4 regions of the Pseudomonas fluorescens genome follow, and region 1 is predicted to be linked to each of the others. Evidence: predicted binding sites of a transcription regulator. Region 1 holds the regulator's gene; each other region holds the start of a gene.
The links. Region 1 encodes FliA, which starts transcription of late flagellar genes. Its sites were predicted from a motif close to CTAAAGTTTNNNNNNNNNNNGCCGNTAA; they were not measured.
Positions count from the first base shown of each region.

Region 1 (7,276 bases):
CGTGATGCCATCCATCATCGGCATCTCGTAGTCCATGGTGATCACGTCCGGCTTGAGGGCCAGGGCCTGATCGATCGCCTCTTTACCGTTGGTGGCCGTACCGACCACCTGGATGCTCGGATCCGCTGAAAGAATTTCCGAGACGCGGCGGCGGAAAAAACCCGAATCGTCCACCACCAGGACTTTGACTGCCATAAACACTCCATTAGGTGCAGCGGGACGTCGTCGCCCCGCTGCCCCGGATTCAAATACGCTTCGTCGCGTAACGCTTGAGCATGCTTGGAACATCAAGGATCAGCGCGATGCGGCCGTCACCGGTGATGGTGGCGCCGGACATGCCCGGAGTGCCCTGCAGCATTTTGCCCAATGGCTTGATGACCACTTCTTCCTGGCCGACCAGTTGATCGACGACGAAGCCGATCCGCTGGGTGCCCACCGAAAGGATCACCACATGGCCTTCGCGCTGCTCTTCGTGAGCGGCGGAGCTGACCAGCCAGCGCTTGAGGTAGAACAATGGCAGCGCCTTGTCCCGCACGATCACCACTTCCTGGCCATCCACCACGTTGGTGGTCGACAGGTCGAGGTGGAAGATTTCGTTGACGTTGACCAACGGGAACGCAAACGCCTGATTGCCGAGCATCACCATCAGGGTCGGCATGATCGCCAGCGTCAGCGGCACCTTGATGACGATCTTCGAGCCCTGGCCCTTGGTCGAGTAGATGTTGATCGAACCGTTGAGCTGGGAAATCTTGGTTTTCACCACGTCCATGCCGACACCGCGGCCGGACACGTCGGAGATCTCGGTCTTGGTCGAGAAACCCGGGGCGAAAATCAGGTTGTAGCACTCGGTATCGCTCAGGCGATCGGCCGCGTCCTTGTCCATCACACCGCGTTTTACTGCGATCGAACGCAGCACGTTCGGGTCCATGCCCTTGCCGTCGTCGGAGATCGACAACAGGATGTGATCGCCTTCCTGCTCGGCGGCCAGTACCACGCGACCGCCACGGGCCTTGCCCGAAGCTTCGCGCTCTTCCGGCGATTCGATGCCGTGGTCGACAGCGTTACGCACCAAGTGGACCAACGGGTCGGCCAGGGCCTCGACAAGGTTTTTGTCGAGGTCGGTTTCTTCACCCACCAGTTCCAGATTGATCTCTTTCTTCAGCTGACGCGCGAGGTCGCGAACCAGACGCGGGAAGCGCCCGAAGACCTTCTTGATCGGCTGCATCCGGGTCTTCATCACCGCGGTCTGCAAGTCAGCCGTGACCACGTCGAGGTTCGACACGGCCTTGGACATGGCTTCGTCGCCGCTGTTGAGACCCAGGCGCACCAGACGGTTACGCACCAGCACCAGCTCGCCGACCATGTTCATGATTTCGTCGAGACGCGCGGTATCGACCCGCACGGTGGTCTCGGCTTCGCTCGCCGGTTTTTCCGGCGGCGGAGCAGCGGCAGCACGGGCCGGCGCCGGTGCAGCAGCGGCGGCCGGTTTTGGCGCTTCGGCTTTCGGCTCAGGCTTGGGCGCAGCCTTAGGCACAGCGGCCGGAGCGGCAGCAGCCTTGGCGGCAGGCGCGGCCACAGTCGACGCGGTGCCTGCAGCAGCGGCGCCAACGTCGGTGAACTTGCCTTTGCCGTGCAGCTCGTCGAGCAGCGATTCGAACTCGTGATCGCTGATCAGATCGCTGCCGGCAGCGGCCGCCGCCGGTGCGGCAGGCGCAACCGGTGCCGAGGCGATAGCCGATTCCAGCGCTTCCACGGCAAAGTTGCCCTTGCCATGCAACTGATCGAGCAGTGCTTCGAATTCGTCGTCGGTGATGTCCGAGCTGTCGCCCGCCGCCGGTGCCGCCGGAGCAGCCGCAGTCGGTGCGACGGCGTCTGGCGCGAACTGGCCTTTGCCGTGCAGTTGATCGAGCAACGACTCGAATTCGGCGTCGGTGATTTCATCGCTGGCGGCCGCATCGGCAGCCGGCGCAGGTGCAGCAGCAGCAGCAGCAGCCGGGGCTTCGGCTTCGGCCTTGACGGCGTTCAGCGAATCCAGCAGCTGTTCAAATTCGTTATCGGTGATGTCGCCCGAATCGCTCGAATCGCCTTCGACGACCAGCTCTTCGATCATCTCGGCCACTGGCGAAGCCGGGGCTTCGTCGGCCGTTTGCGGCTCGGCCAGACGCGCCAGGGCGGCCAGCAGTTCCGGGGTTGCAGCAGTGATCGGTGCACGTTCACGGACTTCGCTGAACATGCTGTTCACCGCGTCCAGTGCTTCAAGCACCACGTCCATCAGTTCTGCATCAACGCGCCGCTCACCCTTGCGCAGGATGTCGAACACGTTTTCGGCGATGTGACAGCACTCCACCAGCTCATTGAGCTGAAGGAAGCCGGCGCCCCCTTTTACAGTGTGGAAACCGCGAAAAATTGCGTTGAGCAGATCTGCGTCATCCGGGCGGCTTTCCAGCTCGACCAGTTGCTCGGACAGTTGCTCAAGAATCTCGCCGGCCTCAACCAGGAAATCCTGAAGGATCTCTTCATCGGCGCCGAAGCTCATTAATGGGGTGCTCCTACAGGTCTAAAAACCCAAAAAACCTAAAATTCCAAAACTCTAGAATCCGAGGCTGGATAACAAATCGTCCACATCGTCCTGACCGGACACAACGTCTTCTCGTTTATCGGCATGAATCTGCGGACCTTCACCCTGCGAGAGATGTTTTTGTGGATCTTTTTCTGCAAGCATCGCGGCACGGTCGTGTTCGATGCCCGCAAAGCGGTCAACCTGACTGGCCATGAGGACGAGTTTGAGCAAATTGCTTTCGACTTCGGTGACCAGTTGGGTCACGCGCTTGATCACTTGACCTGTGAGGTCCTGGTAATCCTGAGCCAGCAGGATGTCGTTGAGGTTGCTCGACACCGCACGGTTGTCCGTGCTGCTGCGTGACAGAAAACCGTCGACCCGGCGCGCCAGTTCGCGGAACTCTTCAGCTCCGACTTCACGACGCATGAAGCGGCCCCAATCGGTGCTCAGCGCCTGGGCTTCTTCAGCCAGGCCATTGACCACCGGGGTGGCGCTTTCCACCAGATCCATGGTGCGGTTGGCCGCGGCTTCGGTCAGCTTGACCACATAGCCCAGGCGTTCGGTGGCGTCGGTGATTTGCGACACTTCCTCGGCCTGCGGCATGTGCGGATCGATCTGGAAATTGACGATCGCACTGTGCAGTTCGCGTGTGAGCTTGCCCACTTCCTGATACAGGCCGCGGTCACGGGTCTGATTGAGCTCATGGATCAGTTGCACAGCGTCGCCGAACCTGCCTTTTTCAAGGCTCTCGACCAGTTCGACCGCGTGTTTTTTCAGGGTCGACTCGAAATCGCCCTGTGAAGATTCGTTATGCTCCATAGCTCCCCCGCGCGTCATCAGCCGATGCGTTCGAAAATCTTCTCGATTTTGTCTTTCAACGCCTGAGCCGTGAAAGGTTTGACCACGTAGCCGTTCACACCGGCCTGAGCGGCCTCGATGATTTGCTCGCGCTTGGCTTCAGCGGTCACCATCAGCACCGGCAGATGCTTGAGTTTTTCATCGGCACGCACGTGGCGCAGCAAGTCGATACCGGTCATGCCCGGCATGTTCCAGTCCGTTACCAGAAAGTCGATGCTGCCGCTGTTGAGTACCGGAATGGCAGTAGTGCCATCGTCGGCCTCGACGGTGTTGGTGAACCCGAGATCGCGCAGCAGGTTCTTGATGATCCGCCGCATCGTTGAGAAGTCATCAACGATGAGGATTTTCATGTCTTTGTTCAATTCGACCTCCAAGCAGTCTTAAACGCGCCCAGCACCTGGACGCGCCACTTCAATCAATCGGCGCAGCACTCGAAGACTGTCTGGAGCACAACAGAGCAAGACCGGTGCCGTTCTCACCGCACCAGCCTCGTTCGCAGTGTCCCCACACTGCCTTCAGCGCGCTCGCCACTCCCCCAAACGCCCCCGCAAACGGGCCGCGCACTGGCTGTGTAACTGGCTGACCCGCGATTCACTGACGCCAAGGACTTCACCGATCTCCTTGAGGTTCAGCTCTTCGTCGTAGTACAGCGCCAACACCAGTCGCTCACGCTCCGGCAAATTGGCAATCGCGTCCGCCAGCGCCGCCTGAAAGCGTTCATCTTCCAGATCGCGTGACGGCTCAAGATGAGCACTGGCGCCATCCTCGTGCAGCCCTTCGTGTTCGCCGTCCTGCAACAGATCGTCGAAACTGAACAGCCGGCTGCCCAGGGTGTCATTCAAAATCCCGTAGTAATCGTCGAGACTCAATTGGAGTTCGGCCGCAACCTCGTGATCTTTAGCGTCACGGCCGGTTTTAGCTTCAATTGAGCGAATGGCATCGCTGACCATACGGGTATTGCGGTGAACCGAGCGCGGTGCCCAATCCCCTTTGCGCACTTCATCGAGCATCGCGCCGCGGATCCGGATGCCCGCGTACGTTTCGAAACTGGCGCCTTTGCTGGCGTCATATTTGGTCGAGACTTCGAGCAGGCCGATCATCCCGGCCTGAATCAGGTCTTCAACCTGCACACTCGCCGGCAAGCGCGCCAGCAAGTGATAGGCAATGCGCTTGACCAGTGGCGCGTAACGCTCGATCAACTCGTACTGCGCGTCACGTGCCGACTTCTTGTAGTAGTTCATACCGCTCGCGGTCATAACACAGGCCCTGCTGTTTGCTGCACGAGGCGCTCGACGAAAAACTCAAGGTGGCCGCGCGGGTTGGCAGGCAGCGGCCAGGTATCGACCTTCTGCGCGATCGCCTTGAACGCCAGCGCGCACTTGGAACGCGGAAAGGCTTCATAGACCGCTCGCTGCTTCTGCACTGCCTTGCGCACGCTTTCGTCGTACGGCACGGCGCCGACGTATTGTAAGGCGACGTCGAGGAAGCGATCCGTGACCTTGGTCAACTTGGCGAACAGGTTGCGCCCTTCCTGCGGGCTCTGCGCCATGTTGGCCAGCACGCGGAAGCGGTTCATGCCGTAGTCGCGGTTGAGCAGTTTGATCAGCGCGTAGGCGTCGGTGATCGAGGTCGGCTCGTCGCAGACCACCAGCAACACTTCCTGCGCGGCGCGGACAAAACTGACTACCGAGTCACCGATACCCGCAGCAGTGTCGATCACCAGCACATCGAGGTTGTCGCCGATGTCGCTGAAGGCCTGAATCAGACCGGCATGTTGCGCCGGGCTCAGGTGCACCATGCTTTGGGTGCCGGAAGCGGCCGGCACGATGCGGATCCCGCCGGGGCCCTGCAACAGCACGTCGCGCAGCTCACAGCGGCCTTCGATCACATCGGCCAGAGTACGTTTGGGGGTCAGTCCCAGCAGAACGTCGACGTTCGCCAGCCCCAGGTCAGCGTCCAGCAGCATGACCCGACGGCCAAGCTCTGCCAGCGCCAGAGACAAGTTCACTGACACGTTAGTCTTGCCGACGCCACCTTTGCCGCCGGTCACCGCGATCACCTGTACGGGATGCATGCTGCCCATGTTATTTCTTTACCTTGTCTTGCATAGACGGAGGCCACATTACTGGCTGCGCGTTCTCAACCGGAACAATGCATGGCAGACCATCGATGTAGGTACAAAAACGGTTCATTACCTCAGCCAACCTGCTTGGTCGGGCTGTGGTAGATATCAGCGAACATGTCAGCCATGGCTTCTTCGCTGGGTTCTTCCTGCATTTGCACGCTGACGGCGCGGCTGACCAGTTGATGACGGCGCGGCAGATGCAGATCATCCGGAATCCGTGGGCCATCGGTCAGGTACGCGACCGGCAGTTCATGACTGATCGCCAGGCTCAACACTTCGCCAAGGCTGGCCGTCTCATCCAGTTTAGTCAGGATGCAGCCGGCTAGCCCGCAACGCTTGTAACTGTGGTACGCGGCGGTTAGAACCTGTTTCTGGCTGGTGGTTGCCAGCACCAGATAATTTTTTGAACGGATGCCACGCCCGGCCAGACTTTCCAGCTGCATGCGCAGTGCCGGATCGCTGGCCTGCAGGCCGGCGGTATCGATCAGCACCACGCGTTTGCGCAGCAGCGGGTCGAGTGCCTGCACCAGCGACTGGCCCGGATCGACGTGCGTTACCGGCACGTTGAGAATCCGCCCCAGCGTCTTGAGTTGTTCCTGGGCGCCAATGCGGAAGCTGTCCATGCTGACCAGCGCGACATTCTGCGCGCCGTACTTGAGCACGTAGCGCGCCGCGAGTTTGGCCAGGGTGGTGGTTTTGCCCATGCCGGCCGGGCCGACCATGGCAATCACCCCGCCCTCTTCCAGCGGCTCGACTTCCGGTACGGCAATCATCCGCGCCAGGTGCGCAAGCAGCATGCGCCAGGCCTGACGCGGCTCTTCGATATCAGTAATCATCGCCAGCAGATCGCGCGACAACGGCCCGGACAGACCTATGCGTTGCAGACGACGATACAGATTGGCTTGCGCCGGACGGCTGCCTTGCAGCTGATTCCAGGCCAGCGTGCCGAGCTGCACTTCCATCAGTTCGCGCAGACTGTTCAATTCGAAACGCATCGAATCCAGCGCACGCGGATCGATGCCGGCGGACGACTGTGCAGGCGCGGGCGCTGGACGCGCCGGGGCGGCGTAAGTCGGTTCGCTCAACGGTTCGGCAGCGGTCAGCGGCAGGCCGGCCGTCAACGGCAGCCCGGCGAACAATTGGCGATTGGTGTTGCCGTCGGCTTCGCCACGCAGGCTCAGTTCGGCCTGGGCGGTCACGATGCGCGACTGGGTCTTGCGCAGCTCGTCCTCGAGTTCCATGTTCGGAACCCGTGGCGCCAGCGCCGACAATTTGTAATCCAGCGCCGCCGTCAGCTCGACGCCGCCGGCAATGCGGCGGTTGCCAATGATGGCGGCATCAGCGCCCAGCTCATCACGAACCAGCTTCATGGCCTGACGCATATCGGCGGCGAAAAAACGCTTAACTTGCATAAACCACTACCTCAGCCGTTGGGCCCTACTGTCGCAACGATGGTCACTTGCTTGTTGTCCGGAATTTCCTGGTAGGCCAGCACGTGCAGCCCTGGAACTGCGAGGCGACCGAAACGCGAGAGCATCGCGCGGATCGGGCCTGCTACCAACAGGATCACCGGTTGACCTTGCATTTCCTGGCGCTGCGCCGCTTCGATGAGCGAACGCTGCAGCTTCTCGGCCATGCTTGGCTCCAGCAGAACGCCCTCTTCAGAGCCTTGTCCTGCCTTCTGCAGACTATTGAGCAATATTTGTTCCAACCTTGGTTCCAAGGTGATCACA
Region 1 covers NZ_CP038438.1:1,768,257-1,775,532, reverse strand. Annotated here, with positions in the region: gene E4T63_RS08060 (protein-glutamate methylesterase/protein-glutamine glutaminase) at 1-195, opposite strand, end outside; gene E4T63_RS08055 (chemotaxis protein CheA) at 245-2,536, opposite strand; gene E4T63_RS08050 (protein phosphatase CheZ) at 2,591-3,379, opposite strand; gene E4T63_RS08045 (chemotaxis response regulator CheY) at 3,397-3,768, opposite strand; gene fliA (RNA polymerase sigma factor FliA) at 3,934-4,674, opposite strand; gene fleN (flagellar synthesis regulator FleN) at 4,671-5,501, opposite strand; gene flhF (flagellar biosynthesis protein FlhF) at 5,615-6,955, opposite strand; gene flhA (flagellar biosynthesis protein FlhA) at 6,967-7,276, opposite strand, start outside.

Region 2 (7,276 bases), 310 kb from region 1:
CGGTTGCCTCAATAATTCCCCTGGCCGTTATGGCCTCTTCGCGAGCAAGCTCGCTCCCACATTGGTTCTGCGTACACAGGACTAAATGTGGGAGCGAGCTTGCTCGCGAATGCGGTCTGCCAGACACCATCAGTTTCAGACCGGCAACAAAAAGCCCGGACGCTTTCGCTGCCCGGGCTTCCAGGTCAAAAGATCGCAGCCTTCGGCAGCTCCTACAGGTGATCGGTGTAGGAGCTGCCGAAAGCTGCGATCTTTTGATTTACTTTGTGGTGGATAGCCTGCCAGTGATCACATATTTATCGAACACTTTCTGCCCATCACGCGCGGCGTGCCGAACATCCAGGAATGTCAGTTCATCACGAACTTACTGTTTGTGGGGTTTTCGCGTGGGGTATGGATTCATGCTGGCCGATCTGCGTGATTGAGTAGCGACCGGCAAACGATAGAACTTGGCTGCACCAAGCACCAGTCGGCGCATTCTGGCGCAGTTGTAGGCAGTGTCTGCGTTGCTTGAGTGAGATCGTCGTTGGTAGAGAAGGCCTCTTCGCGAGCAAGCTCGCTCCCACAGGTGATTGTCGTCGTGCGCAGAACTGTGACTCAACGCAGTGCCAATGTGGGAGCGAGCTTGCTCGCGAATGCGGTCTGCCAAGCACCATCAATTTCAGACTGGCAATAAAAAGCCCGGACGCTTTCGCTGTCCGGGCTTTTAAGATTAAAAGATCGCAGCCTGCGGCAGCTCCTACAGGTGATCGGTGTAGGAGATGCCGCAGGCTGCGATCTTTTGCTTTTAGCGGTTAAACCGCTCCACCAACGAATACTGAGTATTCGCAGTCTTGGTCAGCTCTTCACTCAGCAACGCCGAGTTATGCGCCTGTTCCGAGGTCTGGTCTGCCAACTCCGAAATGTTGCTGATGTTGCGGCTGATCTCCTCAGCCACCGCACTTTGCTCTTCGGTGGCGGCAGCGATCTGGGTGGTCATGTCGGTGATGTTGGCCACCGCTTCGCTGATGCCGACCAGTGCCTGATCCGCTTCCAGTACCCGCGCCACACCTTCTTCGGCCTGGCGATGGCCGGCTTCCATGGTTTGCACGGCGCTGGACGCGGTCTGCTGCAGCTTGGCGATCAGGGCATGGATCTGGCCGGTGGATTCGCTGGTGCGTTGCGCCAGTTGACGGACTTCGTCAGCGACTACGGCAAAGCCACGGCCCATCTCGCCGGCACGTGCCGCTTCGATGGCGGCGTTGAGCGCGAGCAGGTTGGTCTGGTCGGCGATGCCTTTGATCACGTCGACCACGCCGCCGATTTCGTCGCTGTCCTTGGCCAGTTGGGTGACGGTCAGGCCGGTTTCGCCGACCACCACCGACAGGCGCTGGATGGCTTCGCGGGTTTCCCCGGCGATGTCACGGCCACGACCGGTCAGGCGATTGGCTTCCTGGGTGGCGTCAGCGGTGCGCTGCACGTGGCTCGCCACTTCCTGGGTGGTCGCAGCCATCTGGTTGACGGCGGTGGCGACCTGTTCGGTTTCCACGCGCTGACGTTCCAGACCGCTGGAGCTGTTGTGCGCCAGGGCGTCGGACTGTTTCGCTTGATCGGTCAGGTGCTCGGCGGTGTCCTGCAGACGGGTCAGGCAGGTTTTCAGGCGCGCTTCCTGGCTGAGGATCGACATTTCCAGACGCGCCTGCGCGCCACGGCTGTCGGTGTACATCTGCGCGATCAGCGGGTCGGAAGTGGTCTGCTCGGCCAGGCGCAGCAGGCGCTTGAGCCCGCGTTGCTGCCATTGCAGGCCCATCAGGCCCAGCGGCACCGAGAGGCCGGCAGCGAGGGCGAAGCCCCAGTGCGAGTTCAGGGTCGCGCCGATCACGAAGCTCAACTGGCTGACCAGAATGAACGGCAGCCAGTCCTGCAGCACCGGCAGCCATTTGTCGCTGGAAGGGATCGCCGACTTGCCTTGGTTGATGCGTTGGTAGAGCGCTTCGGCACGGCGGATCTGTTCGGCGGTGGGTTTGATCCGCACCGACTCGTAACCGACCACCTGATTGCCGTCGAACACCGGTGTCACGTAGGCGTTGACCCAGTAGTGGTCACCGGATTTGCAGCGGTTCTTGACAATGCCCATCCATGGCAAGCCTTGTTTCAGTGTGCCCCACATGTGCGAAAACACCGCAGCCGGGACGTCGGGGTGACGAACCAGGTTGTGCGGCGCACGGATCAGCTCTTCACGCGAAAACCCGCTGATTTCGACGAAAGCGTCGTTGCAGTAGGTGATCACGCCTTTGGCGTCGGTTGTGGAAATCAACCGCTGCTGAGCCGGGAAAGTCCGTTCGCGTTGTGTAATGGGCTGGTTATTACGCATGGTTTTTCAATCCGCAAGGCTTTGAAAGGTTGTCGGCGCTGTCAGGAAATTATTGAAGTTTTTTTTCAGATATAAGTACGGCGTCGCAAAACCGCTCTTGCTTCAACCGGCCAGCATCGGATAGGTGAACAGCGCAAAATGCAGCAAGTTCAGCCCGAAGTGCGTGGCGATCGCCGCAGCAAGGCCACCGAAACGGTAGGCCAGACCATAGCCGACACCCGCCAGACCCGCCAGCAACACCCAGTCCCAGCCGGCACCCACATGCGCCAGGCCAAAGATCAGCGACGCCAGCAGCAGGGCGAGGTTGTCGCCGTGGGGCAGGTGCTTGAACAGGCGGCTCAAACCGCCCTGTATATAGCCGCGAAACAGCGCCTCCTCGACCAGCGTCACCAGCAGCAGATTGTTCAGCAGCCACAGCCACGCTTGATCGGGCCACTTCGGCGCCCAGGCAATCATGCCGAACAACAGCGCACCGCCCAGCGCCAGGACGGCGCTCAAGGTCAGGGCGAGGACGCTGGCGTACACCGTCGGACGCAGCGAGCGTGCCGCGACAATCCACGGGCAGGCGAGCAACAGCCAGAAGCCGATCAAGGGTTTGTCCAGATTCAGGTACATCGCAAACGGCACGGCGTCGTCGGTGAAACGCAGCGGGGCGATGGCCCGGCCGTTGGCGAATCCCGGCAACCAGTGCAGCGCCAGCGACAGGGCGAGGAAGATGAACACGGCATGCCCCAACAGGCGCGCCACCGGCACCTGCTGTTGGCGCACGGCGAAACCGGTCAACAGCAATAGTCCCACGGAGATCAGCGCGAGCCAGCCGAGTTGGCCAAAGCTCAACGCCAATCCATAACCGAGGCTGAGAAGTGCCAGATAGAGCCATGGCAACGCCTTCATCGAAAGTCCTTGTGCAGAATTTTGTGGAAGGGCTTTCTACACGGGTGAGGGCGTGGGGACAAGTAAAGCTGTGGCGGGATGCGGGGACAGGTTCCAAACCTGAGGCCATCCACAAAACCCATTGTGGGAGCGGGCTTGCTCGCGAATGCGGTGTGTCAGGCGATAAAAATCTCGACGGATACACCGCATTCGCGAGCAAGCCCGCTCCCACAGTAGATCTGTGTGTGGCTGAGGAATCAGCGCAGATCGAGCTTCGCCGCCGCGCGCTCGGTGATTTCCGTGCGCAGTTTCAACGAAAGCGCCGCGCGGTGCCGAGCCTCATCGACGACAGCACTCGGCGCCGTCTGCGGGCTGCCCGATTCAAACGGCGGCGCCGGCGCATATTCCAGCTGCAGTTGAATTAACTGCGCCGCCTCGGCCCCCACCAGTTCGGCGGCCAGCACCAGCGCAAAGTCGATGCCTGCGGTAATGCCGCCACCGGTAAACAGATTGCCGTCGCGTACCACCCGGTCCTGCACCGCAATCGCGCCGAGTTTCGGCAGCAGTTCGTGATAGGCCCAGTGGGTGGTCGCGCGTTTGCCTTTCAACAGTCCCGCCGCGCCCAGCACCAGCGAACCGGTGCATACCGACGTCACATATCGGGCCTGTGCCGCCTGACGCTTGATGAACCCCAGCGTCTGCTCATCTTCCATCAGCGGCCCGACCCCGGCACCGCCGGGAATGCAGATCACATCCAGATCCGGGCAGTCGTCGAAGGTGGTGGTCGGTTTCAACAGCAGGCCGGTGCTGGCGGTGATCGGCACCAGATCTTTCCAGATCAGATGCACCTGCACGTTCGGCAGCGAGGCCAGTACGTCATAGGGACCGGTCAGGTCGAGTTGCTGCACCTGCGGAAACAACAGAAAACCGATCTGCAACGTCATGGGGTTTTTCTCCATTTGAGGGGTGGACGGCTTCACTGTAGGCGCGTAGGTTCTGGCGTATACGCCAATAACCCCACGAATTACGCCAAATGCCCAAAGCCATTCACGTACTCGCGTTCGCCAACATGCAGATCCTCGACGTCACCGGCCCGCTGCAAGTGTTCGCCTCGGCCAATGACATCGCCCGTCAGCGCGGCTTGCCGGTACCGTATGCGCCGTCGGTGATTGCTCGCGAGGGCGGGGCGGTGATGTCCTCGGCGGGGCTGGCGGTGCTCGCCGAACCGTTGCCGCAAGACGCCAGCGACACGCTGATTATCGCGGGTGGTTGGGGGATCTATCCGGCATCCGAAGATGAGTCGCTGGTGGATTGGGTACGCGAGCACGCAGCGAAATGTCGACGCGTCGCCTCGGTGTGTACGGGGGCATTTCTACTGGCGGCGAGCGGCTGGCTCGACGGACGTCGCGTGGTCACCCACTGGACCCGTTGCGAACAACTGGCGCAGCAGCATCCGAAGCTGCAGGTCGAAGCCAATCCGATCTTCATCAACGACGGCCCGGTCTGGACTTCGGCAGGCGTTACCGCCGGCATCGATCTGGCAATGGCAATGGTCGAGGAAGATCTGGGCAGTGATATTGCTCTCGACGTCGCCCGGCATCTGGTGGTGTTCCTCAAACGCCCCGGCGGGCAATCGCAATTCAGCGTGACCTTGGCCCTGCAGAATCAGGGCAATCGCTTTGATGAACTGCACGCCTGGATCGCCGAAAACCTCACCTGCGACCTCGGCGTCCCGACCCTGGCCGAACAGGCCGGCATGAGCGAACGCAGTTTCGTCCGCCACTACCGCGCCGACACCGGCCAGACCCCGGCCCGCGCCATCGAACTGATCCGCGTCGAAACCGCCCGCCGTTTGCTCAGTGATACCGGGTTGCCGGTGAAACGGATTGCGGCCAACTGCGGGTTTGGCAGTGAGGAGACGTTGCGCCGCAGTTTCCTGCGGGCGATCGGGGTGACGCCGCAGGCGTACAGGGAGCGGTTTTCGGTCAGTGTTGGCGAAGCAGAGTCAGCGATGCCCTTAGGGGCAATTACCCGAACAGAACCTTCTGCCAATGATCTTCGCTGATGATCGCAATCGGCACGCCGCTGTCTCTCAGCTCAACGGCTTTCTTGATCTTGGTGCCGTAAGAGCTGTGAAGCCACTGATCATTGCCAATGCTGCCCACTACCAAATAGTGAATCTTTTTGCTGACGGAACCACCAATAAGGCCGCCGCGTTCGAGGATCTGCGACTCACATTCTTTACGTGGCCCATAGGCCATGACGCCTGTAAACAGGAAGACCCGATCAATCAGGCATAACTGCGGGGCAGGGTGGTCGAGAGGAAGGCTGGCCGGAGTGGTAAACGTTGGTGTTTGTGTTGGTGCGACTGGCAGCCCGGTGAACTGATGCAGCATTTCCAACAGCTCCGCAGACTCGTCGGCGTCTAGAACTCCATCACTGAGCATGTCGGCAAGACGTCTGTAAAGGATGTTCACAACCGGATCATCCAGGTGCACCAAATGGGTTTCAATCCAGGTTCTGAGAAACTCGGCTTCTTGCTGGTTGATCGTGCCGTCTGCGGCAAGCCCGGCGGCGATGCCGATGAGAGCATCGACCGAGCGCCGCTCGATTCTTGCCTGGTGAAAGAACACGCTGCTCTTAAATTCCTGATGCAAATCGACCATCGTTGCTTCTCCTTAAGCCTCGGCTTCCGCCACCTGATTGAAATACTTCGTCCGATCCGGGGTAAACGTTACCCGCATCTTCGTCCGCGAGCAGGTCAGCGAACGCTCTTCACCCAGATCAATATCCAGATCCTCGCCACGCAACCCCTGCCACTGCGCCAAGTATTTCAGCGAGCCGTATTTCTCGTTTTTCTTCAGGCTGCGGCTCACGCCACCTTTCCAGCCGAGCACCGGCAGTTCGCCGGCGAGGCATTGTTGGGCAAGGTCGGGGAAGCGGGTGGCGCGCTGACGGCCGATTTCCCAGCACTTGATCAGGCCTTTGTCGGCGGCTTCCCAGAGTTGGGTGCGGGTCAGGCCGCTGCGCAGGGGCGTGGCGATGGGGCGGTGGACGTGCTGGGTCATTCTGTTTCCTTGAATTCGGGTTTTATTGGACAGCTCCGCTGTGCCCGTTGCGGTGGATGGTAGGGGGGGATGTAACAGCTGGCAACAGGGTATTTCAGGGTGTAAGTGCAGGTTGCGGGGGAGGGATTTGCCAGGGTGTTGTTTAGAAGAAGCAGTAACAAACTACCCAAACTGTGGTGAGGGGATTTATCCCTGATCGGCTGCGCAGCAGGCGCAAAGCCAAGCAACGCGGTGCTGTTGACGAAATGCACCGGAAAAATCAGGACTGCTGCGCCGCCCGTCGGGGATAAATCCCCTCACCACAGGGGATCTGATTCTGTTTATTTCTGTGTAGGGGTTAGCCCGGCGCAGCGCGCTTATGCGGCATATTTCCTACAAACACTGGCGAAATTACGGCTGCCAAACACTCTTTTCCCCACTCAAACGCCGATCCAGAAAACTCGCCGCACTGATCAGCGCCAGATGCGTCAGCGCTTGCGGGGTGTTGCCCAGATGGCGGCCCTTGCTGTCGAACTCTTCGGCATACAGGCCCAGTGGGTTCGCGTAGCGCAGCAGTTGTTCGAACTCCAGATGCGCCTTTTCCACCTGACCGGCGCGGGCCAAGCATTCGACGTACCAGAATGAGCAGGCGGCAAAGGCGCCTTCGGTGCCGGTCAAACCGTCGATGTTGGCGTCATCGTTGCGATAGCGATAAACCATGCCGTCGCGTACCAGAGTCTTTTCGATCGCTTCAAGGGTCGACAGCCAGCGTGGATCCTTGGCGCTGACGAAGCGCACCAGCGGCATCAGCAGCATCGAACCGTCGAGCGCGGTGCCGCCCTTGTACTGGACGAAATGCCCGCGCTCCTCATCCCAGAAGTTGTCCCAGATGTCGGCATAGATCGCCTGCCGGGTCTGATCCCACTGGACGAACGGCGCCGGCAGCGAGCGTTTCGAGGCCAGGCGAATCGCCCGGTCCAAGGCCACCCAGCACATCAGTCGC
Region 2 covers NZ_CP038438.1:2,082,232-2,089,507, forward strand. Annotated here, with positions in the region: gene E4T63_RS28500 (DUF6124 family protein) at 1-15, shown strand, start outside; gene E4T63_RS09500 (methyl-accepting chemotaxis protein) at 788-2,353, opposite strand; gene E4T63_RS09505 (CPBP family intramembrane glutamic endopeptidase) at 2,456-3,247, opposite strand; gene inhA (isonitrile hydratase) at 3,484-4,170, opposite strand; gene E4T63_RS09515 (GlxA family transcriptional regulator) at 4,260-5,291, shown strand; gene E4T63_RS09520 (BRCT domain-containing protein) at 5,254-5,892, opposite strand; gene E4T63_RS09525 (hypothetical protein) at 5,905-6,294, opposite strand; gene E4T63_RS09530 (glycoside hydrolase family 15 protein) at 6,685-7,276, opposite strand, start outside.
Region 2: the regulator FliA is predicted to act here: its motif matches at 2,383-2,410, upstream of E4T63_RS09500 (methyl-accepting chemotaxis protein).

Region 3 (7,276 bases), 1.2 Mb from region 1:
TCACCGCCCAGCCCTTGTAGGCTCGCGTCAGATGCCTAGATTGGGGTCCTCCTTCGCACCTTCGCGACCTTCGAGGAACCCCATGCAAACCTATCACCTGTTCATCAGCCATTCGTGGAACTACGCCCACGCTCACGACAATCTGGTACGCCTGCTCGGCGCTAGACCGGATTTCAGTTTCAAGAATTTTTCCGTGCCGCCGCACAACCCGATCATGGGCGCGCAGACCGACAAGCAACTCGAAGAAGCCATCGAGAACAAGATTCGCCCGTGCTCGGCGGTGCTGATCATGGCCGGGATGTATTCGACTTACAGCAAGTGGATCAACAAGGAAATCGAGATAGCAAAGCGCATGGGCAAAGTGATCATCGCGATCAAGCCGTTCGGCGCCGAGCGTATTTCCAGCGTCGTGCGTGAGGCGGCGCACGCCGAGTGCGCGTGGAACACCAACAGCATCATTGGTGCGATCCGTCAGCACACGGCGGTGTAACTATGCGCAAGGGATTGTTTATCGGCATCAACCACTACGACCACGTCTCGCCCTTGAGCGGCTGTAACAACGACGCCATGGCCATGGCGTCGGTGCTGGAGCGTCATGCCAACGGGCGACCGAACTTCAGCAGCAAAGTGCTGACTTCAGCCGAAGAAAAACTCACGCTCAGCCACATGAAACAGCAGATCCAGAGCCTGTTTTCAGGCGACTGTGACGTGGCACTGCTGTACTTCGCCGGCCATGGGCAGTTCGACACCAGCATCGACGAAGGACTCCTGATTCCCCAGGACTATCAGCCTGGCGGAGACGGGATCCGCATCAGCGACATTCTGGAGTGGGCGGACAAGGCCCCGCACATCAAGAACAAAATCATCATTCTCGATTGCTGCCAGGCCGGCGCAGCAGGCGCCATGCGCAATCTGCGTGGCGGCAGCAGTGTGATCGGCGAAGGCGTGACCATTCTTACGGCCTGCAAAAAAGAACAGTACGCCCTGGAAAGTCGCGGTCATGGCGTATTCACGGATCTGTTGCTGCAAGCGCTGCACGGTGGCGCTGCCAACGTACTCGGCAAGGTCACCCCCGGTAGCGTTTACTCATTTGTCGACAATGCGCTGGGCGCCTGGGAACAGCGTCCGGTATTCAAGACCAATGTCTCGCAGTTCGTACCGCTGCGCGAGGTCGCGCCGCTGATTGCCGAGGAAACCCTGCGCAAACTCAAGGACTGGTTCCCGGAGCCGAGCTTCGTTTTCAGACTCGATCCCAGCTACGAGCCCACCGAAGCACTGTTCGACCCCGAGCACGGCGACATTTTCAAGCAACTGCAAATGTGCAACCGCCACAGCCTGATCGAACCGGTGGATGCCGAGCACATGTACTACGCCGCGCTCCACTCCACGGGCTGCCGCCTCACGGCGCTCGGCGCCTATTACCGTGAACTCGCCCTCAAAGGACACTTCTGATGCCCGTATTCATCAGCTACCGCCACATGGATCGCCCGCAGGCCATGGCGATCAATGCGCAATTGATGCAGGCCAATATCAAAACCTACCTCGACGTGCTCGACCCAGAATCGCAGACCACCGATGACATCACCGGGGTGATCACCCGCAACATCACCGAATGCACGCACCTGCTGGCGGTGGTTTCAGAGAAAACCGCTCTGTCGTGGTGGGTGCCGTTCGAAATCGGCGAAGCGACGATCAGCAACCGCCGGATCTGCTCGTTCCGCACCGGGCCGGCAAAGCTGCCGGAGTATCTGGACAAGTGGCCGAAGCTGAGCACGGCCAGTGATCTGAATTTCTTCATCGATGCCTATCGTGAAGAAGTATCGAGCAAGCGCTCGATGACGCTGGATTCGAGCAACGAATCCTTCAGCGGCACCTATAAGCGCAACGCCGATCTTTTCCATGAACAACTGAAGAACCGGATTCGGCGCGGTTTCTGAGGCCAATCGACAGCCACAAAAAAGCCGACATCACTGTCGGCTTTTTTGTCGCTCACTGCTTCGGCGCAGGGGCCGGTGCAGCGGCTGGCGGAGCTGTTGGCGCTGGCGCCGCAGTCCCCGGCACTGCCGGTTTCGGTGCGGCGTCGTCGAACAGGTTCAAGCGTTCGCGCAACTCGTGCGCCGGCACAGGTTGCTGATCCGCCGGCAGCGCGTTCGGATCGACCGGCGTCGCCGGAGCGGCGCCGTTCTGACCTTCGGCGGCTGGCTTGGCCGCGTCGGCACCTTGCGAACCTTCGATGGCGGCCTGGGCCTTTTTGGTCAGGACCACAATGTCGATGCGGCGGTTGACCGGGTTGAACGGGTTTTCCTTGTCGAACAGCGCCGACGAGGCGTAACCGACCACGCGCGCCACCTGCGAATCCGGATAGCTGCCTGCCACCAGCGCACGCCGCGCGGCGTTGGCACGGTTGGCCGAGAGTTCCCAGTTGCCGAAATCGCCGGTGCCGGTGTACGGCTTGGCGTCGGTGTGGCCGCTGATGCTGATCTTGTTCGGCACCGCTTTGATGGTGTCGGCCATGGCCAGCAGGATGTCTTCGAAGTACGGCTTCAGGCGTGCGGAACCTGAGTCGAACATCGGCCGGTTTTCCGCGTCCATGATCTGAATGCGCAAGCCGTTCGGGGTGATCTCGAACAGGATCTGATCCTTGAACTTCTGCAGCTGCGGGTTCTCGTCGACCTTGTTCTGCAGTTCTTGCAGCAACAGCTCCAGGCGTTCTTTCTCGACCTGCTCGGCCATGCCTTCGACCTGTTCGGTGTCGACCGTGACCTTGTCCGGTTGCGGCTGCGACTTCACCTCAGGGTTGAGGGTGTTTTCCGGCGCCAGGGTCGGCGTGCCGCCCAGATCAATGATGTACGGCGTGCCACTTTCGGAGAAGCCGACCGGGTCCTTGAAGTAACCGGCGATGGCGATCTTTTGCTCAGGCGTTGCGGTGGACAGCAGCCACAACACCAGGAAGAACGCCATCATCGCCGTGGCGAAGTCGGCGAAGGCGATTTTCCACGCCCCGCCGTGGTGCCCACCGGCTATGCGCTTGACGCGCTTGATGATTATCGGCTGATTATTTTCCATGGCTTAGCGACCGCGAACGGCTTGTTCCAGCTCGGCAAAGCTTGGACGGTGCGCCGGGTACAGAACCTTGCGCCCGAACTCCACGGCCAGCGATGGCGGCATGCCGGAAGCCGACGCCACCAGCGAGGCCTTGATGGCTTCGTAGACGTTCAGTTCTTCCTTGGCATCGTGCGCCAGGGAATGCGCCAACGGCCCGAAGAAGCCGTAGGCCGCGAGAATACCGAAGAAGGTACCGACCAGTGCCGCACCCACGTGCAGACCGATGGATTTCTGATCGCCTTCACCCAGCGACGCCATGGTCACCACGATACCCAGTACCGCCGCGACGATACCGAAACCGGGCATGGCGTCGGCGATGCCGTTCACCGCATGGGACGGGTGCTCGAGGTCTTCCTTGAGGCTGTAGAGTTCCATGTCGAACAGGCCTTCCAGCTCATGCGGAGCCATGTTGCCGGAGGACATGATGCGCAGGTAGTCGCAGATGAACGCGGTCATGCGTTCGTCTTTGAGCACGGCCGGGTACTTGGCGAAGATCGGGCTCGCGGCAGCGTCTTCGATGTCGCCTTCGATGGCCATCATGCCTTCGCGGCGGCTCTTGTTGAGGATCTCGTAAATCAGGCCGAGCACTTCCAGATAGAACGTGTGGCTGAAGCGCGAACTGAACATGCTCAGGGATTTCTTGAGCACGTGCATCGTCATGTAACCGGGGTTGGCCTGGAGGAATGCACCGAGGGCCGCACCACCGATGATCATCACCTCGAAGGGCTGGATCAGGGCGGCAATTTTGCCGTGGGAGAGCACGTATCCGCCGAGCACGCTCGCGAATACGACGATGATGCCGATAATTTTAGCCATAGGTAGAAAGTACTTATTTAAGTCGGGTTCAAGGTCATATTCGGAAGTTAAAAAATCTCTTCTTCTACTTATCGGCAAAACTGCGCCAGACTATAGCCAGTTCAGGCGAAAAGCCAATTTAGCCCATGCCGGGCGCGTCTACAGTCAGTGAAGATCTCGTCCAGACATGGCTAATGAAACGAACGTCCCACACGCAAAACCGACCACGCTCGAGGGCTGGGTCAAACTGCTCGATGGCGTGCGCCTGCCCGTGCCGCAAGAGGCGCACGACAAGGTTTGCCGGGCGATCCGCGACAACCGCAGCTCGTTGCGCGATATCGCCGACCTGATGCAGGACAGTCCGGCGCTGGCCTTGAGCATCATCCGTGAGGCAAATCGTCACACCCACGGCACCATGGCCGCTCCGGCGGAAAATCTCGAGGTGGCGATCAACCGTCTGGGCCTGGCGCGTACCGAAGAATTGCTCGCACGTCTGCCCGTCGAACCGCAGATGCAGATACCCAAGGCCTTGCGCCAACTGCAGATGATCAGCCAGCACGCGACACAACAGGCCAACGGTTTTTTTGCCAGTCGCCTGGCGCGCCTGTGGCAGGACATTCACTGGGGCAGCCTGTTGTTTCTGTCGCCGTTATGGCCGCTGGCGCTGACGTTTCCCGAATTGCTCGAAGAGTGGGAGCTGCGGGTTATCCACAAGGGCGAATCGGCGCGCACGGTCGAGAAGCAACTGTTTGGCGTGCGCCTGCTGAAGATCGCCGAAGCGCTGGTACAAGTCTGGCACCTGCCGATCTGGGTGCAGCAGGGTTATAAACTGCTGCTCAGCGAACAGCGCGAACTGGTGAAAGTTCTGCGCATCGCCCGCGACAGCGAACATCCGTTGCGCCAGCAGAATCGCCTCGACGACGATCCGACCCTGCGCCGCTGGCTCAACCAGCCGGCCAACACCGTGTTGCTGGCCAACGGCCTGGCGCTGTCGGCACAACAGGCCTGGGACAGTCCGCACAGCGAGCGCTGGCAGTACCTGACCAGCCTTTATCTGCAAATCTCGATGGACGAAGTGCAGCAGCAGTTGCACCAGCAAGCCGCCAACAGTGCGCGCCAGCATGCCATGCCCGATCTGTGGCACCCGGCCGTTTCATTATTATGGCCATGGGGCACCCATCGCTTGCCGGCCGGGATGCTGCCGGCGGCGGCGCCGAATGCCGAGGATCTGACTCAATGGCGCCGGCAATGCGCCGAACTGCTGGCCGAGCCGAGCCGCTTCACCAATGCCATGAGCCTGACCGTCGCCGCCCGTGATGCGCTGGTCGCCAGCGGCATGCGCCGGGTGATGATTCTGATGGCCGACCGCACGCAATCGAATCTGCGAGTGAACCAGACCTTCGGTTTGCCGAAGGAAGCCGCCGCGCTGAACTTTGTCGTCAGTCAGAGCAAAGTCTTGCAGCGCCTGCTCGCACAACAGGCACAGGTGCGGATCAACCCCGAGAACAACGCACAATTTTCCGCATTGTTGCCGCCGGGCCTGCGTGCGCTGTTCCGTGGCGAGCATCTGTTCCTGCGTTCGCTGGTCAATAACGGCCGGGTGATCATGATCGTCGTCGCCGACCAGGGCGGTGGGCCGTTCGCCGACATCAGCGTGCAAGCCTTTGGCAAGACCGCACAGTGCATCGAAAAGGCCCTGCACAGCTTTAGCAGCCGTGGTCGATGAGGCTGCGCTACAATCCCCCCCTTTGTGCTCTGGAGACCTCACATGTCTGACTTCTCTGGCTTGCCGCTCGTCATCGAACCGAGCGACCTGCTCCCTCGGCTGGATGCCAGCGAACTGATTCTGGTGGACCTGACCAGTGCCGCCCGCTATACCGAGGGCCATCTGCCCGGCGCACGTTTTGTCGACCCCAAGCGCACCCAGCTCGGCCAGCCGCCGGCGCCGGGGCTGCTGCCGGCCAAAGCGGATCTGGAAGCGTTGTTCGGTGAGTTGGGCCATCGTCCAGACGCGGTCTACGTGGTCTATGACGACGAGGGCGGTGGCTGGGCCGGGCGTTTCATCTGGCTGCTCGACGTGATCGGTCACGACAAATACCACTACCTTGACGGCGGTCTGCCGGCGTGGCTGGAAGCCGGCATGCCGATGTCGATCCAGGTTCCGCCTGCGGTGGGCGGCCCGGTGGCGCTGACCCTGCATGACGAGCCGACGGCAACCCGCGAATACCTGCAAAGCCGTCTCGGCGCCGCCGATCTGGCGATCTGGGACGCACGCGGGCCGCTGGAATATTCCGGTGAGAAAGTGCTGGCCGCCAAGGGTGGACACATCCCCGGCGCGGTGAACTTCGAGTGGACCGCCGGCATGGACAAGGCGCGTCAATTGCGGATTCGCACGGACATGCCGCAGATCCTCGAAGACCTCGGGATCACCAAGGACAAAGAAATCATTACCCACTGCCAGACCCATCACCGGTCGGGCTTCACTTATCTGGTGGCCAAGTCCCTCGGTTATCCGCGGGTCAAGGGCTACGCCGGTTCCTGGGGCGAATGGGGCAACCACCCTGATACGCCTGTCGAGATTCAAGGTTCTAAGGACAACTAATGAAAGAGCGTCTGTTTATCCTCAGTCAGTACCTGCTGCCTCATCACCTGCTGTCGCGCCTGGCCGGCTGCGTCGCCGAGTGCCGCGTGCGCTGGTTCAAGAATGCCTTCACCCAGTGGTTCGCCAAGCGTTATCAGGTGGACATGTCGCAAGCACTGGTCGAAGACCTGACCGCCTACGAGCACTTCAACGCGTTCTTCACCCGTGCCCTGAAAGACGGCGCGCGGCCACTGGACCAGACTCCGGGCGCGATCCTCAGCCCGGCCGACGGTGCGGTCAGCCAGCTCGGCCCGATCGAACACGGTCGGGTGTTCCAGGCCAAGGGCCACAGCTTCAGCGTGCTGGAACTGCTGGGGGGTGACACGGCGAATGCCGCGCCGTTCATGGGCGGCGACTTCGCCACCATTTACCTGTCGCCGAAGGATTACCACCGCGTGCACATGCCGCTGGCCGGCACCCTGCGCGAGATGGTCTACATCCCGGGCCGGATCTTCTCGGTCAACCAGACCACTGCGGAAAACGTTCCGGAGCTGTTCGCCCGCAACGAGCGTGTAGCATGCATTTTCGACACCGAACGCGGGCCGATGGCCGTGGTGCTGGTCGGCGCGATGATCGTCGCTTCGATCGAAACCGTGTGGGCCGGTCTGGTCACCCCACCGAAGCGCGAACTGAAAACCTTCCGCTACGACGAAGCCGCCCGTGCGCCGATTCATCTGGAAAAAGGTGCGGAACTGGGGCGCTTCAAACTGGGTTCGACGGCGATCGTGCTGTTTG
Region 3 covers NZ_CP038438.1:590,123-597,398, reverse strand. Annotated here, with positions in the region: gene E4T63_RS02655 (TIR domain-containing protein) at 83-490, shown strand; gene E4T63_RS02650 (caspase family protein) at 493-1,452, shown strand; gene E4T63_RS02645 (toll/interleukin-1 receptor domain-containing protein) at 1,452-1,937, shown strand; gene motB (flagellar motor protein MotB) at 1,990-3,066, opposite strand; gene motA (flagellar motor stator protein MotA) at 3,070-3,921, opposite strand; gene E4T63_RS02630 (HDOD domain-containing protein) at 4,088-5,626, shown strand; gene rhdA (thiosulfate sulfurtransferase) at 5,669-6,502, shown strand; gene asd (archaetidylserine decarboxylase) at 6,502-7,276, shown strand, end outside.
Region 3: the regulator FliA is predicted to act here: its motif matches at 3,990-4,017, upstream of motA (flagellar motor stator protein MotA).

Region 4 (7,276 bases), 3.0 Mb from region 1:
ATGCACCCGGATGACCTCGCCAGCCGTGGGCTCAACGATGGTCAGTTAGTTCGCGTCAGCTCGCGGGTAGGGCAGATCGAGGTCGAGGTGCTCGGCAGTCTGGACATGATGAAGGGCGTGGTCAGCCTGCCGCACGGTTGGGGACATGCTCGGCCGGGCGTGCAAATGGCAATCGCCAGTGGGCAGCCGGGATCGAGTGCCAACGACCTGACCGATGAATGCCAGCTCGACGAGTTGTCGGGTAACGCCGCGCTCAATGGCGTGCCGGTGACGGTGGCAGCGGCCTGAACGAGACCGTCGGGGAGACCGAGCATGGCGCTCGGGATTCCGTTACAATGCGTCACCGTGCCGACCCATGAGTCGGAAAGTTCAGCCGAGGTGCTCCATGGATATCATCGAAACGATTAAAGAGCAGATTGCCAACAACACCATTCTGCTTTACATGAAAGGCTCGCCGAATGCCCCGCAGTGTGGCTTCTCCGCGAAAGCTGCGCAGGCTGTAATGGGCTGTGGCGAGAAGTTCGCCTACGTCGACATCCTGCAGAACCCGGAAATCCGCGCCAACCTGCCAAAGTACGCCAACTGGCCGACTTTCCCGCAACTGTGGGTCGGCGGTGAGCTGGTCGGCGGTAGCGACATCATGGCTGAAATGTTCGCCAACGGTGAGCTGCAGACTCTGGTCAAGGAAGCATCGGCCAAGGCTGCTGCGGCCAAGTCCGAAGCCTGATCCGGTTTTTGTGGGAGCGAGCAAGCTCGCTCCCACAGGGATCTGCATCTGATCCGGGATTTGCCAATAAAAAGCCCCGCATCTCGAAAGAGGGCGGGGCTTTTTAGTGTCGCGAATTCAGCGGGCGCTTATTTACTCTTCGCCCATCTGCGATTGCAGATAGTTCTCAAGACCGACTTTATCGATCAGGCCCAGTTGGGTTTCCAGCCAGTCGATATGCTCTTCTTCGGATTCGAGAATGTCTTCGAGCAGTTCACGGCTGCCAAAGTCGCCAACCGATTCGCAATGGGCGATGGCGGCTTTCAGATCGGCGTGGCCGGTCTTCTCGATACGCAGGTCACATTCCAGCATCTCCTGGGTGTGCTCGCCGATGTGCAGCTTGCCCAGATCCTGCACGTTCGGCAGGCCTTCGAGGAACAGAATGCGCTTGATCAGCTTGTCCGCGTGTTTCATCTCGTCGATGGATTCGTGGTACTCGTGCTTGCCCAGCTTGTTCAGGCCCCAATCTTCATACATGCGTGCATGCAGGAAGTACTGATTGATCGCGACCAGTTCATTGGCAAGGATCTTGTTGAGATGCTGGATGACTGTAATGTCGCCTTTCATGATGGGAGTCCTGCCCTGTATTAGCTGTATATAAGGCGGAGTTTGAGCTTGGTACTTATAAGTGTCAAACCTAAGTTATTGAATAATAAATGAAATTAAATCTGAATAAGAATGTTTGTGTTCCGCGTCTAACGCCTAAGCGCTTGATTTGCGGGCATAAAAAACCGGACATATGCCCGGTTTTTTGAAATGGGGGGTAATTATGCCGCCGTAAATTCTACAGGGTAGGGGATCGCAGCCTGAGCGGTTTGCAGCTTGGTCAGGGTTTCGCGAACCACTTCCTTGGCAAGGCACGCACATTTGCCGCATTGGCTGGCGACGCCGGTGGCTTGGCGGACTTCTTTGTAGCTGCAGCAACCTTCATAGATCGCTTCGCGGATTTGTCCGTCGGTGACGCCAGTGCAGAGACAAACATACATAAGTGAGAACCGTCGCTGGTTGTGACTCAATTGCGATGGATCTTAATGTTAACGAGAATGATTGTCAAAGTGCTTTCTGAATGGTTTTCGATCGAAAGGCCGGTCACTGACGAACGGTGATTAATGGCGAATTGCCTGGCCCCGAAAATGCTGGTCCGTTATCCGCCTTGGGCAAAAAACCGTTAAGGACAGGCGAAAAACGCAGTGTATGATGGTCGGCCCTTGCGAAGAGGGTTCGTGTCACAGGGCTGTCGCCTCAAGGTGGCAGGCTGGCCCGGGCCCTGAACTTCAAGTTATTCACCAGGAGATATCCATGAGCGTACTCGTAGGCAAACAAGCCCCAGACTTCACCGTCCCGGCCGTACTCGGCAATGGCGAGATCGTTGACAGCTTCACCCTGTCCTCGGCCATCAAAGGCAAATACGGCCTGGTGTTCTTCTACCCACTGGACTTCACCTTCGTCTGCCCGTCCGAGCTGATCGCTCTGGACAACCGCATGGCCGACTTCAAGGCGCGCAACGTGGAAGTGGTTGCCGTGTCGATCGACTCGCACTTCACCCACAACGCCTGGCGCAACACTCCGGTCAACAACGGCGGCATCGGCCAGGTGAAATACACCATGGCTGCCGACATGAAGCACGAAATCGCCAAGGCCTACGACGTTGAGTCCGAAGGCGGCGTGGCTTTCCGTGGCGCGTTCCTGATCGACGACAAGGGTGTTGTTCGCTCGCAGATCATCAACGACCTGCCGCTGGGCCGTAACATGGAAGAGCTGATCCGTCTGGTCGACGCGCTGCAATTCCACGAAGAGCACGGCGAAGTCTGCCCTGCCAACTGGAAAAAAGGCGACAAAGGCATGAACGCTTCGCCAGAAGGCGTTGCGGCTTACCTGACCGAGAACGCTGCTGCCCTGTAAGGCGCAACGTCGCGGTACAAAAAAACCGGCCCATGTGGCCGGTTTTTTTATGCGCGGGAAATACCCGACGAGGATCAGTCGTCGAAGTCTTCCCAGCCGCCCATCTGTTTCCAGCGGTTGACGATGCCGCAGAACAGCTCGGCAGTCTTCTCGGTGTCGTAACGCGCCGAATGCGCTTCACGGCCGTCGAAGTCGATGTCCGCTGCCTGACAGGCTTTGGCCAGGACGGTTTGACCGTAAGCCAGACCGGCCAGCGTCGCGGTGTCGAAGCTGGAGAACGGGTGGAACGGATTGCGCTTCATGTCCAGACGCGCAACCGCAGCATTCAGGAAGCCGAGGTCGAAGCTGCTGTTGTGGCCGACCAAAATCGCGCGCTTGCAGCCGTTGGCCTTCAGCGCCTTGCGCACGCCGCGGAAGATGTCGGTCAGCGCGGTTTCTTCGCTGACGGCCATGCGCAGCGGGTGATCGAGCTTGATCCCGGTGAACTCCAGCGCCGCCGCTTCGATGTTGGCGCCTTCGAACGGCTCAACGCGGAAGAAGTAGGTGTGGTCCGGGTAAACGAAACCCTTTTCATCCATGGTGATGGTGGTCGCGGCAATCTCCAGCAGAGCGTCGGTGGCCGAATTGAAGCCACCTGTCTCTACGTCGACGACAACCGGCAGGTAACCGCGAAAACGCGCTGCCATTGGATGACGGGAACCGCCGCCGCCACCTTGACCGTCCAGTTCGTCGTCGAAATGGTCTTCACTCACGCGTGTTCCTCCAGCAGGCGCCAGCGCAGTTTTTCACCGGCGCGCAGCGGGATAACGTTCAGCTCGCCGAATGGCAGGCTGGTCGGGGCGGTCCATTCTTCGCGAACCAGGGTGATGCGATCGGTGTTGGCCGGCAGACCGTAGAAGCGCGGGCCGTTGAGGCTGGCAAACGCCTCGAGCTTGTCCAGCGCGTTGCGCTGTTCGAAGGCTTCGGCATACAGCTCGATGGCGGCGTACGCGGTGTAGCAGCCGGCGCAGCCGCAGGCGGCTTCCTTGGCATGCTGGGCGTGCGGCGCCGAGTCGGTGCCGAGGAAGAACTTCGCGCTGCCGCTGGTGGCGGCGTCGAGCAGGGCTTCCTGATGGGTATTGCGCTTGAGGATCGGCAGGCAATAGAAGTGCGGCCGGATCCCGCCCACCAGCATGTGGTTGCGGTTGTACAGCAGGTGATGCGCGGTGATGGTGGCGCCGACGTTGGCCGAAGCCTCGTTGACGAACTGCACCGCGTCGCCGGTGGTGATGTGTTCGAACACCACTTTGAGCGTCGGGAAACGCTCGACCACACGGCGCATGTGCTCATCGATGAAGATCTTTTCGCGGTCGAAGACGTCGACATCGCCACGGGTGACCTCGCCGTGGATCAGCAGCGGCATGCCGACTTCAGCCATGGCTTCCAGCGCCGGGAAGATCTTGTCGATGCTGGTCACCCCGGAATCGGAGTTGGTGGTGGCGCCGGCCGGGTACAGTTTGGCGGCGTGCACGAAACCGCTGGCCTTGGCCTCACGAATTTCTTCGGGCTGGGTGCGGTCGGTGAGGTACAGCACCATCAGCGGTTCGAAGCGACTGCCGGCCGGTCGGGCAGCGAGAATCCGCTGGCGATAGCCGTCGGCTTCAGCGGCGTTGCGCACCGGTGGTACCAGGTTGGGCATGATGATGGCGCGGCCAAAGGTGCGCGCAACATCGGCAACGGTATTGGTCAACACGGCACCATCGCGAAGATGAATGTGCCAGTCGTCGGGACGCAGCAGGGTCAGGCGGTCGGACATGAGGGGATTCCAGGCGGGTCAAACTGAGGGGAATGCTACCGGAAAAGACTCTTGCAGGCACCCGCTATCAAGTTTTGCAGGAACCTTCCGATATCCCGTAGGTATGCCGTAAACATAGTGTGAATCGGTCTTTGTGTTACAGAAGCCAATGGAGCCTCCCGTGCGCCAGCGATATTTAGCCTTGCTCAGTGTGTTTGCCAGCCTCCCCGCGATGGCGCTGACCTACCAGACGCGTCTGGAGAACATTGAGTGGACGGTCGAGGGCGACAAGTTCGAGTGCCGCCTGACCCAGCCGATCACCGATTTCGGCTCGGGCCAGTTCGTGCGTAAGGCCGGCGAACAAGCGATATTCCGCCTCAATGCCTACAACGCCATGCTCGGCGGCGGTTCGGCGACGTTGCTTGCGGCGGCGGCGCCATGGCAGCCGGGGCGCAACGACATCAACCTGGGCAGCGTCAGGATCGGCACCGGCAACGTGCTGTTCAACAGTTCGCAATCCCAGGCCGGCGGGCTGATCAGTGGTTTACTCGACGGTCGCAGCCCGGTGGTGCGCCGTGCGTCCGGCGATGGCCGGGTTTCGGAAGTGCGTCTGCTGCCGGTGAAGTTCAGCAAAGCGTTCAATGATTACCAGACGTGTGTGGCGAAGTTGCTGCCGCAGAATTTCGATCAGGTGAAGCAATCGCAGATCGGCTTCCCCGGCGAAGGCACCGATCTGGATGCCGCCGCCAAAGCCAGGCTGCAGGTGATGCTCGAGTTCATGAAGGCCGATCCGACGGTCAATCACATCGAACTGGATGGCTATTCCGACAACAGCGGCAACCGTCTGACCAACCGTGAGCTGTCGCGTCGTCGCGCGCTGGCGGTGGTCGACTTTTTCAAGGCCAACGGCATCGCCGAATCGCAGATCACCGTGCGTTTCCACGGCGAGCAATACCCGCTGGTGCCGAACAACAATGCGGCCAACCGGGCGAAGAATCGCCGGGTCAGCGTGAAGCTTGCACGAGTGGCGCCGACTACCGCGCCAGCACCGCAAGCCAGCACACCTGCCAACGCTGCGGCGACTTCCTGACCCGCCGGTCATCGTCGCGCTGTCGACAGATTCTGTCGCTTTGTCGTCTTAAGCTGTCGCGCCTCTGTAAATTATCGGATTTGAGCGGTAGACTCCTCGGCTTTCCGTAGAACCCCGTGGAGTGATGGCATGGCGGACGTAAACAAGGTCGTTCTGGCGTATTCCGGCGGCCTGGACACTTCGGTGATCCTCAAGTGGCTGCAGGATACTTATAACTGTGAAGTGGTGACCTTCACCGCTGACCTGGGTCAGGGCGAAGAGGTCGAGCCGGCTCGCGCCAAGGCTCAGGCCATGGGCGTCAAAGAAATCTACATCGACGACCTGCGCGAAGAATTCGTGCGTGATTTCGTGTTCCCGATGTTCCGCGCCAACACCGTTTACGAAGGCGAGTACCTGCTGGGTACTTCCATCGCACGTCCGCTGATCGCCAAACGCCTGATCGAAATCGCCAACGAAACCGGCGCCGACGCCATTTCCCATGGTGCCACCGGCAAGGGCAACGACCAGGTGCGTTTCGAACTGGGTGCCTACGCACTCAAGCCTGGCGTGAAAGTGATTGCCCCTTGGCGCGAGTGGGACCTGCTGTCGCGCGAGAAGCTGATGGACTACGCCGAGAAGCACGCGATCCCGATCGAGCGTCATGGCAAGAAGAAGTCCCCTTACTCGATGGACGCCAACCTGCTGCACATCTCCTATGAAGGCGGCGTGCTGGAAGACACCTGGACCGAGCACGAAGAAGACATGTGGCGCTGGACCGTCTCCCCGGAGAAGGCTCCCGACACCCCGCAATACCTGGAACTGACCTACCGCAACGGCGACATCGTCGCGCTGGACGGCGTCGAAATGACTCCGGCCACCGTACTGGCAACGCTGAACAAGATCGGTGGCGCTCACGGTATCGGTCGTCTCGACATCGTTGAAAACCGTTACGTGGGCATGAAGTCCCGTGGCTGCTACGAAACCCCGGGCGGCACGATCATGCTGCGCGCGCACCGCGCCATTGAATCGATCACTCTGGATCGCGAAGTCGCTCACCTCAAAGACGAGCTGATGCCGAAATACGCCAGCCTGATCTACACCGGTTACTGGTGGAGCCCGGAGCGTCTGATGCTGCAACAGATGATCGATGCTTCGCAGGTCAACGTGAACGGTGTGGTTCGCCTGAAACTGTACAAGGGCAACGTGATCGTTACTGGCCGCAAGTCCGACGATTCGCTGTTCGACGCCAATATCGCGACCTTCGAAGAAGACGGCGGCGCCTACAACCAGGCCGACGCGGCGGGCTTCATCAAGCTCAACGCGCTGCGCATGCGCATTGCTGCCAACAAAGGCCGCAAGCTGTTCTAAGCCTTGCAGGGCTGTAAAAATGGCGGCTTGTCTCAATGACAATGCCGCCATTTTCTTTTCTGTGTTTGTCTGACGTTAATCCAGAGCTTTGGTCATTGCCGCCAACTCCAGCATTTTCTTGAATGTCCACTTCAGGCATCTACTCTGCGCTCATGCTCCTCTCAAAACCGTGGTGCTTTGTGTGCTCACGTTGTAAGCAACGAGAAGTTTGGCGCCTCCGCTTTTTTTCGACTGTTTGATAAGGCTCGGGATAATTTGCTTGAGCAAAACGTCGCAGGCAGAGTCGGTCAAAAATACCACTGCTTTGGCTGAGTGTTTGCCAAGATGCGGAAAGTGTTCTGCCAGCGCATTGAACGCCTGTGCGCTACTCAACCGACGTACGTCTATGGCGCACAAT
Region 4 covers NZ_CP038438.1:4,803,948-4,811,223, reverse strand. Annotated here, with positions in the region: gene E4T63_RS22140 (molybdopterin oxidoreductase family protein) at 1-288, shown strand, start outside; gene grxD (Grx4 family monothiol glutaredoxin) at 386-727, shown strand; gene bfr (bacterioferritin) at 860-1,333, opposite strand; gene E4T63_RS22125 (bacterioferritin-associated ferredoxin) at 1,534-1,752, opposite strand; gene E4T63_RS22120 (peroxiredoxin) at 2,066-2,668, shown strand; gene rnt (ribonuclease T) at 2,743-3,420, opposite strand; gene pyrC (dihydroorotase) at 3,417-4,463, opposite strand; gene E4T63_RS22105 (flagellar protein MotY) at 4,624-5,532, shown strand; gene E4T63_RS22100 (argininosuccinate synthase) at 5,662-6,879, shown strand; gene E4T63_RS22095 (hypothetical protein) at 7,030-7,276, opposite strand, start outside.
Region 4: the regulator FliA is predicted to act here: its motif matches at 4,530-4,557, upstream of E4T63_RS22105 (flagellar protein MotY).